DNA from 2 places in the Streptomyces sp. NPDC021224 genome. Region 2 is predicted to be linked to the other one. Evidence: riboswitches for the same ligand, from Rfam matches in the RefSeq annotation. Region 2 holds a riboswitch; the other holds the start of a gene.
What was found. A riboswitch is a leader RNA that binds a small molecule or an ion and turns the genes downstream of it on or off. The one in region 2 is predicted to bind cobalamin.
Positions count from the first base shown of each region.

Region 1 (5,098 bases), on a different contig from region 2:
CGCCGTCACCGCGGAGGTCGTCGAGGATCGCCAGGGTGCTGTCGTAGAGGGCCGGGTCGCCCCACACCAGGAAGGCGCCGGTGCCGCCGTCGGGCAGTTCCTCGGCGATCATCCGGCGGTAGAGGGCGGCGCGGCGGGCGCGCCAGTCGTCGACGGCGGGGGCGTAGCCGGGGGTGGGCGCGGTGCGGTCGCGGTCGGGGTCGCGGGCGGTGACGACGCGGTGCGGGCCGGTCGCGTGCCGCCGCAGGATCAGCTCGCGCAGGGCCGCCAGGTCGGCCTTCTCCTCGCCCTTGTCGAGCAGGAAGAAGACGTCGGTGCGGCCGATGGCGTCGACGGCCTGGAGGGTGAGCTGGGCGGGGTCTCCCGCGCCGATGCCGATGACGTGCACGTGTCTCATGGGCGGGTGTCCGTGGTGGGGTGCAGGGCGCAGTCGCCGCACAGGGCGCCGCGGCGGTCGGGGGCGGCGCGGTAGATCAGGCAGCAGCTGCGGCGGCGGAAGGCCCCCGCGGGCGTGCGGGCGCGCTGGGCACGCAGCGGAGCGCGGTCCAGCAGCGCGGTGGCGAACCGCGCGGTGGCGGCGGCCAGGTCGGGCCGGGCGCCGGCGATCATGGCCGCGGCGCCGTTGACGGCGGACGCGGTGTTGCCCAGCAGGATGTGCCGGGAGACGCCGAGCGGGGCGTGCAGCGCGGCGAGTTCGGCGAGCGGGCCGTCGTGCAGCCGGGCGGCGAAGGCGTCGGCGAGCGGCGCGGGCGGCAGGGCGGGGCCGCGCAGCGCAGCGGCGGGCAGCGACAGGGGCGCGGGGCCGCCGAGGACGGGCTGCCAGCGGACGGCGGCGAGCCGGTGGTCCAGGAGCACGCCGTGCAGGACGGCGGCGGCCAGGGCGGGTGACACCAGGCGGGCGGCGAGGCCGAGGTGGGCGACGGACGCGCCGACGCGGGCCTCGACGGCGTCGGGCGGCCGCCCGCTCGCGGCGGCCAGCCACGCCCGGACGGCCTCGGCCCGGGCGGCGACGGCGGGCCCGTCGAGGGCCTGCCACACCGGTTCGCCGGACCCGGCGCCGACCGCCGGGCCGGGCGCCGCGCGGTCCGGGTCCGCCGCCGGGTCCGGGTGTGTCGTGAACGCGAAGAAGGGCCCGAGCGCGGTGATCTCGTCGATCACCGCGCCCTGGTCCCCCGTTCCCGGTACGTGCGCTGTCATGCGGGGGACGGCGCCGTCCCGCGGGCGGGCGCGGCTGCCGTCGCGGGGCGCAGGACGCGTTCGGCGAGCGGTGCGAAGACCAGGCCGAGCGCGGACCACAGCAGGAGTTGCGCGCCCACGGAGTAGAAGCGGAAGGCGAACAGCACGTCGGCGGGGAAGCCGGGGAAGACGATGTCGCCCTTGGGGTCGGTGAGCGGCTGGGGTGTCTCGGTGGCGTGGTCGCCGTAGTGCTCCTTGTTCCAGCCCAGGTGTCCGAGCGAGGGCAGGAGCAGCATGACCGCGCCGATGGCGACGACGAACGCGGCACCGGCCAGCAGTGTGGCGTTCCAGTTGCCGAAGCGCGCCTGGAGCCGGCGGCCCAGCCAGACGGCGCCGACGAGGAAGGCGACCGAGCACACCACCATGATCAGGTAGAGGCCGCTGCGGGCCCTGATCGTCTCCTCGTGGCCGATGGCCGGCGGGTTGGCCGGGTACTTGAGGAACGGCACCAGGTACATGCCGAGGAAGCCGCCGCCCGCGACGAGCAGGGCGAGGTTGCGGGCGCGCAGCCCGCCGACCCGGCCGAGGCAGACGGTGTAGGCGACGGCGAGGAGCGCGCCCATGGCCATGCCGAAGACGACCATGCCGACGCCGATGCCGACGTCCGCCTGGACGGTGCGGCTGAACAGGTCGGAGCCCGCGGCCTCGGGGGCGATCCCGGCGGCCTTGTCGAGGGCGGTCTGCGCGGCGTCGCGGCCGCTCTCGTAGTCGATGGCCTTGCTGATGTACGGCTCGGCGAAGATGCGGGCGAAGACGAAGGCGAGCAGCCCGGCGACTGCGCCGGCGAGGACGCCGCGCAGCACGAGTTTCTTTTCCATGTCGAGTTGTCCGTTGTGAAGGGGGACAGGGGACGCGGGGGCTTGCGGGCGGGCCCGCTGCCGTCAGTGGCAGGGGAAGCCGAGGAAGTGCCGGGCGTCGTGGACGAACTCGTGGATGTGCATGTCCTTGCCGAACACGGAGACGGCGCCCTGGTCGACGCCGATGAAGTAGTAGGCGAGCAGTGCGAGGACGGTGGCGCCGACGAGCCAGACCGCAGCCTTGGTGACCGGCAGGACGACCGGTGTGGCGGCGGGGCGGGCGGGGGAAATGCTGCTCAAGATGAGCCCTCCTTCGGGGATCGTGCGTCCCTGGTCTGCTGGGCGTCGTGATGAGCGGGTATCTGACTTCCCGTCTCGCCCGAAGGCGGCGGGATCACAGTGGCGCGACCGTGCCGGAGTCTCACCGGCTTCCCCATGTCATCACTTACCCGGTGAGCGTAGGGCTCCGTTCTGTCATGCGTCAATCAGGGCGAACCGGCGATCACCAGGGGTTCCGCCGATGTGATCAAGCTCTCCGGGGGCCGGGCGGCCTATTGCACATCGTTCGCAACTAGTACGCTGATGCGGTTAGCGACACACCGGCCGCTCCCCGGAGGACGAAGGAATGAGCAGCACCACCGAGGCCCCGGCACCTGCCGGATCGCGCCTGCGACGGATGAGGAGCTCGATGACCCGGGCGGAGTGGACCCGGCTCGGCGGCATGGCGGCGTTCATCGTCGCGCTCCATGTGATCGGCTGGTTCACCCTGGTGGCGATCGTGGCGCCGGAGCACTACAGCGTCGGCACCAAGTCCTTCGGCATCGGCATCGGCGTGACCGCGTACACCCTCGGCATGCGGCACGCCTTCGACGCCGACCACATCGCGGCGATCGACAACACCACCCGCAAGCTCATGCACGAGGGCAAGCGCCCGCTGTCGGTGGGCTTCTGGTTCTCGCTGGGCCACTCCAGCATCGTCTTCGGACTGGCCGTACTGCTGTCGCTGGGCATCAAGTCGCTCTCCGACCCGGTCCAGAACGACGACTCGCAGCTGCACACCGTCACCGGCTGGATCGGCACGACCGTGTCCGGCACCTTCCTCTACGCCATCGCGATCATCAACCTGCTGATCCTGGCCGGGATCTGGAAGGTCTTCCGGCAGATGCGCGGCGGGCACTTCGACGAGGCGGCGCTCGAAGAGCACCTGAACAACCGCGGGTTCATGAACCGGCTGCTCGGCCGGGTGATGAAGTCGATCACCAAGCCCTGGCAGATGTACCCGCTGGGGCTGCTTTTCGGCCTGGGCTTCGACACCGCGACCGAGATCGCCCTGCTGGTGCTGGCCGGGTCCGGCGCCGCCTCGGGCCTGCCGTGGTACGCGATCCTGTGCCTGCCGGTGCTCTTCGCGGCGGGCATGTGCCTGCTGGACACGATCGACGGCTCGTTCATGAACTTCGCCTACGAGTGGGCCTTCTCCAAGCCGGTCCGCAAGGTCTACTACAACCTCACCATCACCGGCCTGTCGGTCGCGGTGGCCCTCATCATCGGCACCGTGGAACTGCTGGGCCTGGTCAGCGACAAGGCCGGTCTGCACGGCGCCTTCTGGGACTGGATCGGCGGCCTGGACCTCAACATCGTCGGCTACGTGATCGTCGGGCTCTTCTTCGCCACCTGGGCGGTCGCGGTGGCGGTGTGGAAGTTCGGCAACATCGAGGAGAAGTGGTCCTCGGGGCTGCGCACCGCCGAGCAGCCGGACTGACCCGCACACCGTCACGGCGAAGGCCCGTACCCCCTCGCGCGGGGGTACGGGCCTTCGCCGTCTAGGACGCGGGGCGGGTGCCGACGAGGACCGTCGCGCCGAGGTCGTCGTCGGTGACGGTACGGGCCGACAGGCCGCCGCCGGTGAGGACGCAGGCGGCCGCGGCTGCCTGCCGCTCGCCCGCCTCGACCAGGACGGAGCCGCCGGGGGCGAGCCATCGCGCGGCCTCCGCGGCGACCCGGCGCAGCACGTCCAGGCCGTCGGGCCCGCCGTCGAGGGCGAGCCGGGCCTCGTGGTCGCGGGCCTCGGACGGCAGCAGGGCGACCGCGCCGGTGGGCACGTAGGGCACGTTGGCGGCCAGCACGTCGACCGTGCCGCGCAGCGCCGCGGGCAGCGCCGCGAACAGGTCGCCGCGGTGCACCCGGCCGCCGACGGCGGCGACGTTGCGCGCCGCGCAGGCGACGGCGGCCGGGTCGAGGTCGGCGGCGTGCAGTTCGGTACGCCCCAGGGCCGCGGCGAGTGCGGCGCCGACCGCACCGGAGCCGCAGCACAGGTCGACCACGACCGACCGCCCGCGCGCGGCGCACGCGGCGCGGCCGAGCGCGACGGCCTCGCGCACCAGCAGTTCGGTGCGCCGCCGCGGCACGAACACCCCTTCGCCGACCTCGATCCGCAGACCGCAGAACTCGGCCCAGCCGACGACGTGTTCCAGCGGCCGCCCGGCGGCGCGCGCGGCGGTCATCGCGGCGGCCTCGGCGGGGGTGGCGGCGGTGTCCAGGATGATGCGGGCCTCGTCCTCGGCGAAGACGCAGCCCGCGGCCCTGAGGCGGGCGGTGACGGCGGCGTGCGCGGATTCCGTACCGGATTCCGGCGCGGATCCCGGTACGGGAAGGACGGGAGGTACGGACAGGGGTCCGGCGAATTCCGGGGTGTGCGGCATGGCGGCCTCTCGGCGGGTGCGGCGGCCGGCGGACCCGGTCAGGAAGCCCCGGGGCCGCGGCCGGACGGCGGGAACGTGCGGTGCGTACGCGCGGTGATCGGTCCCACCTCCCCTGCCAGTCGTGGCGCGTGCCGGCGGCCTCGCCGCCGGTCGGCGCCCAACCTACCCCAGCACCGGCGGGTGTTGGCACCGAATCGATATGTAACGGTTGAGCATCAGCGCGGAATCAGCGTCTTTACCGGCCAACAACCCAATGCAATAGTGCGGTCGTTCTGCAACTGAATCGCTTAAGTTGCCGTCGTCCCGCTGGACTCGGTCGGACGTCGTGGAAACGGAGAGGGAGCAGATGAAGCGCACAGCACTCGC
Region 1 is NZ_JBIRPW010000017.1:44,641-49,738, forward strand. Features, by position in the region: gene cobF (precorrin-6A synthase (deacetylating)) at 1-397, opposite strand, end outside; gene ACH4PY_RS30545 (hypothetical protein) at 394-1,197, opposite strand; gene ACH4PY_RS30550 (CbtA family protein) at 1,194-2,054, opposite strand; gene ACH4PY_RS30555 (CbtB-domain containing protein) at 2,118-2,333, opposite strand; cobalamin riboswitch at 2,369-2,510, opposite strand; gene ACH4PY_RS30560 (HoxN/HupN/NixA family nickel/cobalt transporter) at 2,722-3,792, shown strand; gene ACH4PY_RS30565 (putative protein N(5)-glutamine methyltransferase) at 3,854-4,732, opposite strand; gene ACH4PY_RS30570 (ABC transporter substrate-binding protein) at 5,079-5,098, shown strand, end outside.
Region 1: another riboswitch for cobalamin. It lies ahead of ACH4PY_RS30555 (CbtB-domain containing protein); the one in region 2 lies ahead of metE (5-methyltetrahydropteroyltriglutamate--homocysteine S-methyltransferase).

Region 2 (5,098 bases):
CGGGACGTGTCCGCGCTGGTGATGCTGTGCGCGCGCGATCTGCTCACCCCGCCGCGGATGCTCCGGCGGGCGCCGGACCGTACGACCAGGACCGCGCTCGCCGACGCCGCGATCGGCGAGGAGATGGTGGAACGTCTGCTGCGGCCGTTCCTGTCGGGCGTGTTCCTGGAGGACGACCTTGAGACCTCCAGCCGCTACTTCCACCTGGTGTGGCGCTCGATGATGCGCGGGAGGCTGTGCCTGCCCGCGCGCGGCGTCGCCGCCGTGCCCGAGCAGCTCGCCGCGGACCTGCCCGACGGCACGGTGGAGCTGGGCGTCCCGGTGGAGCGGCTGACCGGTACGGGGGTGCTGACCGCCTACGGCAGCGAGCAGTCGGCCCGCACGGTGGTCGTCGCGACCGGGCCGGGGGCCGCGGCGGAGCTGCTGCCGGGACTCGCCGTGCCGCCGGTGCGCGCGGTCACCACGTACTACCACGCCGTCCCGCGGCCGCCGCTGGCCGAACCCACGCTGGTCGTGGACAGTGCGCGGCGGGTGCTCAACACGGTGGTGATCAGCGAGGTCGCGCCGTCGTACGCGCCGCGCGGGCGGGCGCTGGTGGCCACCTCGGTGCTGGGCGCGGACGCCCCCGAGGAGCGGGAGGCGCGGGTGCGCGGCGTGCTTGCCGAGCTGTACGGGACGGACACCGGCGGCTGGGAGCCGGTGGCCGTCTACCCGGTGCCGGAGGCGCTGCCGGCGATGCCGCCGCCCTGGCCGCTCTCCCGGAGCACGCGCCACTCCCCCGGTGTGCACGTCTGCGGCGACCACCGCGCCACCGGCTCCGTGCAGGGCGCCCTCGCCTCCGGTGCCCGTGCCGCCCGCGAGATCCTCGCCGACCGCGCGGCCGGTGGGTAGCGGCGTCCGGTCACCGGCGCCGACGGCCGTACCGGGTGTGGTGCCGCTCGTGGAAGGCGCGGGTGAGCAGGGCGTGGATGTGGTGGCCCAGTTCGTCGGGCCCGGTCAGCGGGTGCGGAAAGGGCAGCCGGGCGGTGATCCGTACCTGGGCGCGGACCCGGTCGCGTACCGGAACGGGCGCGAGGTCCGTCCACTCCAGCACCGCGGGGATGCCGACCGCCGGGCCGCGGGAGGCCTCGGCGGCGGCGCCGCTGTCCACGGGGACGGTCAGCAGCAGGGTCCCGCCGTCGAGGTCGGCGTCCACCCCGGTCAGGAAGTCCTCGTGCGCGCCGTTGGCCGTGACGGCGGCGGAGCCCGCGGCCGTCAGGATGCTGCGTACGCGCTCCGCGGCGGAGGGCTCGCACCGGTCGGCGGTCCTGGTCACACGTCCTCCTCGTTATTTAGGTAAGCCTAACCTTAATATGACATCGCTCCGGGTTGTGGACAACGGCAGCCGGAAGTTGTCCGGCGTTCTAGGCTGGGAGGTGCAACTGGTTCGCCCTGCCCGCCAGGCAGGCGCGTCGCAAGAGGGAACCCGGTGGGAATCCGGGACTGCCCCGCAGCGGTGAGTGGGAACGACCGCCGTCATACGCACTGGGTCCGGGCCGCGGACCTGGGAAGCGACGGCCAGTAGGACAACTGCCTCCCGGCAGAGTGCCCGCGAGTCCGAAGACCTGCCCGTTGCCCGTACGCGACCGATCGCGTACGGACATCCCGGTGACCTCGAGGGCGGGTCGGCGACAGACAAACGGCGGGCGGACGTACCCCTTTCGGGGGGAACTCCGGGACCGCCCGGCTGCGCCACCCTTCACGCCCCCGTCCCGTCGCCGGGATCTCAGGGATCCATCTCGTGAAGGAGATCTCCGTGACAACCAAGCCCGCAGCCGCGGCAGCACGGGCCACCGTGTACGGCTACCCCCGCCAGGGTGCCGACCGGGAACTGAAGAAGGCCGTCGAGGGCTACTGGAAGGGCCGCGTCAGCGCCGAGACGCTCGGCGGTACCGCGGCGGAACTGCGCCGGGCGAACTGGCGGCAGCTGTCCGAGGCCGGCGTCGACGAGGTGCCCACCGGCGACTTCTCGCTCTACGACCACGTCCTCGACACCAGCGTCATGGTCGGCGCGATCCCCGCGCGGCACCGCTCCGCGGTCGACGCCGACCCGCTCGACGGCTACTTCGCCATGGCCCGCGGCACGCAGGACGTCGCGCCGCTGGAGATGACGAAGTGGTTCGACACGAACTACCACTACCTGGTGCCCGAACTCGGGCCCGACACCGTCTTCACCGCCGACCCGGCCAAGCAGCTCGCCGAGTTCGGCGAGGCGCTGGCCCTGGGCCTGACCCCGCGGCCGGTGCTCGTCGGCCCCGTCACCTACCTGCTGCTGGCCAAGCCGGCGCCCGGCGCGCCCGCGGACTTCGAGCCGCTGAGCCTGCTGGACCGGCTGCTGCCCGTCTACGCCACCGTGCTCGCCGACCTGCGCGCGGCGGGCGCCGCATGGGTCCAGCTCGACGAGCCCGCCCTCGTCCAGGACCGGGACGCCGCCGAACTGGACGCCGCCGCCCGCGCCTACCGCGCGCTGGGCTCCCTCACCGACCGCCCCCAGCTGCTGGTCGCCTCCTACTTCGACCGGCTCGGCGACGCCCTGCCGGTGCTGGCCGAGGCCCCCGTCGAGGGCCTGGCCCTGGACTTCACCGGCCCGGCAGCCACCAACCTGGACGGCCTCGCGGCCGTCGGCGGCCTGCCCGGCAAGCGCCTGGTCGCGGGCGTCGTGGACGGCCGCAACATCTGGACCTGCGACCTGCGCAAGGCGCTCGCCACCCTCGGCACCCTGCTGGGCCTGGCCGACCGGGTCGACGTGGCCGCGTCCTGCTCGCTGCTGCACGTGCCGCTCGACGCCGCCGCCGAGGCCGACCTCGACCCGCGGGTGCTGCCCTGGCTCGCCTTCGCCCGGCAGAAGACCGCCGAGATCGCCACCCTCGCCGCGGGCCTGTCGCACGGCACGGACGCCGTCGCCGCCGAACTGGCCGCCAACCGCGCCGCGCTCGACTCGCGCGCGCGGTCCCCGCTCACCCGCGACCCGGCCGTCCGGGCGCGGGCCGCGGCCGTCACCGAGGCCGACACCCGGCGGACCCAGCCGTACGACGAGCGCACCGCCGCCCAGCGGGCCCGGCTGCGGCTGCCGCTGCTGCCCACCACGACCATCGGCTCCTTCCCGCAGACCGGCGACCTGCGCGCCGCCCGCGCCGACCTGCGCGGCAAGCGGATCGACACCGCCGGGTACGAGGAGCGGATGCGCGACGCGGTCCGCGAGGTCATCACCTTCCAGGAGAAGACCGGCCTGGACGTCCTGGTGCACGGCGAGCCCGAGCGCAACGACATGGTGCAGTACTTCGCCGAGCAGCTCACCGGCTACCTGGCCACCCGGCACGGCTGGGTCCAGTCCTACGGCACCCGCTACGTGCGGCCGCCGATCCTCGCCGGTGACATCTCCCGCCCCGAGCCCATGACCGTCCGCTGGACGTCCTACGCCCAGTCGCTCACCGACCGGCCGGTCAAGGGCATGCTCACCGGCCCCGTCACGATGCTCGCCTGGTCCTTCGTGCGCGACGACCAGCCGCTCGCCGACACCGCCCGGCAGGTGGCCCTGGCCCTGCGCGACGAGGTCGCCGACCTGGAGGCCGCGGGCACCGCCGTCATCCAGGTGGACGAGCCCGCGCTGCGCGAGACGCTGCCGCTGCGGTCCGCCGACCGCCCGGCGTACCTGGCCTGGGCCACCGAGGCCTTCCGGCTCACCACCGCCGGGGTGCGCGCGGACACCCAGGTCCACACGCACATGTGCTACGCGGAGTTCGGGGACATCGTCCAGGCCATCGACGACCTCGACGCGGACGTCATCAGCCTGGAGGCGGCCCGCTCCCACATGCAGGTGGCCCGGGAGCTGGCCGCGCACGGGTACCCGCGCGAGGCCGGACCGGGTGTCTACGACATCCACTCGCCGCGCGTCCCCGGCGCCGACGAGGCCGCCCGGCTGCTGCGCACCGGGCTCAGGGCCATCCCCGCCGAGCGCCTGTGGGTCAACCCGGACTGCGGTCTGAAGACCCGCGGCTGGCCCGAGACCCGCGCGTCGCTGGAGAACCTGGTGGCCGCCGCCCGCACGGTCCGCGCCGAGCTGGACGGCTGACCCCGGCCCCGCGGTGCCCGGCCCGTGCGGCCCGGGCACCGCGGGGTGCACGTCGAAGCGCTTCACCGGGCGGTGCCCGGCGCGGGTCCCTCAGCCGAGCGGCGCCGCCAGCCGCGCCGTCCCGGCCGCGCACCGGTGCAGCGTGCCGAGCGCGTGCGGCTCGCCGTGCCCGGGGGTCGAGGCGCCGGCCAGCAGCACGTTCCAGGGCAGGGCGCTGCCGGTCTCCACGACGATCCCGTCCCCGTCGCGGGTGACGGTGAAGGCGACCGGGGCCGAGCCGTCGGGCGCGGGCACCCGCGTCACGGTGGTGGCGCCGTCCGCCGGGGCGTATACCCGCAGCGTCACCCCGTCCGCCCAGTCGGACACCGGCCCGTCCGAGGAGGCCCCGAAGGGGATCACCGCGCCGGGCCGGGCGAGCAGCGGCAGGGTGTCGACCGGGTGGGTCTCGCGCCGCCAGCCAGGACCCTCGATCCGCTCGCCGGTCAGCACGCTGGTCCAACTGCCCGCGGGGACGTAGTACTCCACCGTGCCGTCCGCGCTGAAGACCGGGGCGACCAGCAGGTCGTCGCCCAGCATGTACTGCCGGTCCAGGGTGGCGCAGGCCGGGTCGGCGGGGAATTCCAGCACCATCGCCCGCATCACCGGGGTGCCCGCGTCCCGGGCCTGCCCGGCGGCGCGGTAGAGGTACGGCATGAGCTGGTGCTTGAGGCGGGTGAACGCGGCGGTGACCGGCACGGCCTGCTCGCCGTACTCCCACGGCACCCGGTAGGACCGGCTCCCGTGCAGCCGGCTGTGCGAGGACAGCAGGCCGAACTGCACCCAGCGGGCGAACAGTTCGGGGGTCGGGGTGCCCTCGAAGCCGCCGATGTCGTGGCTCCAGAAGCCGAAGCCGCACAGGCCCAGCGACAGCCCGCCACGCAGCGACTCGGCCATCGCCTCGAAGGTCGACTCGCAGTCGCCGCCCCAGTGCACGGGCATCTGCTGGCC
Region 2 is NZ_JBIRPW010000016.1:131,737-136,834, reverse strand. Features, by position in the region: gene ACH4PY_RS30055 (NAD(P)/FAD-dependent oxidoreductase) at 1-891, shown strand, start outside; gene ACH4PY_RS30050 (hypothetical protein) at 902-1,315, opposite strand; cobalamin riboswitch at 1,406-1,627, shown strand; gene metE (5-methyltetrahydropteroyltriglutamate--homocysteine S-methyltransferase) at 1,796-4,111, shown strand; gene yicI (alpha-xylosidase) at 4,202-5,098, opposite strand, start outside.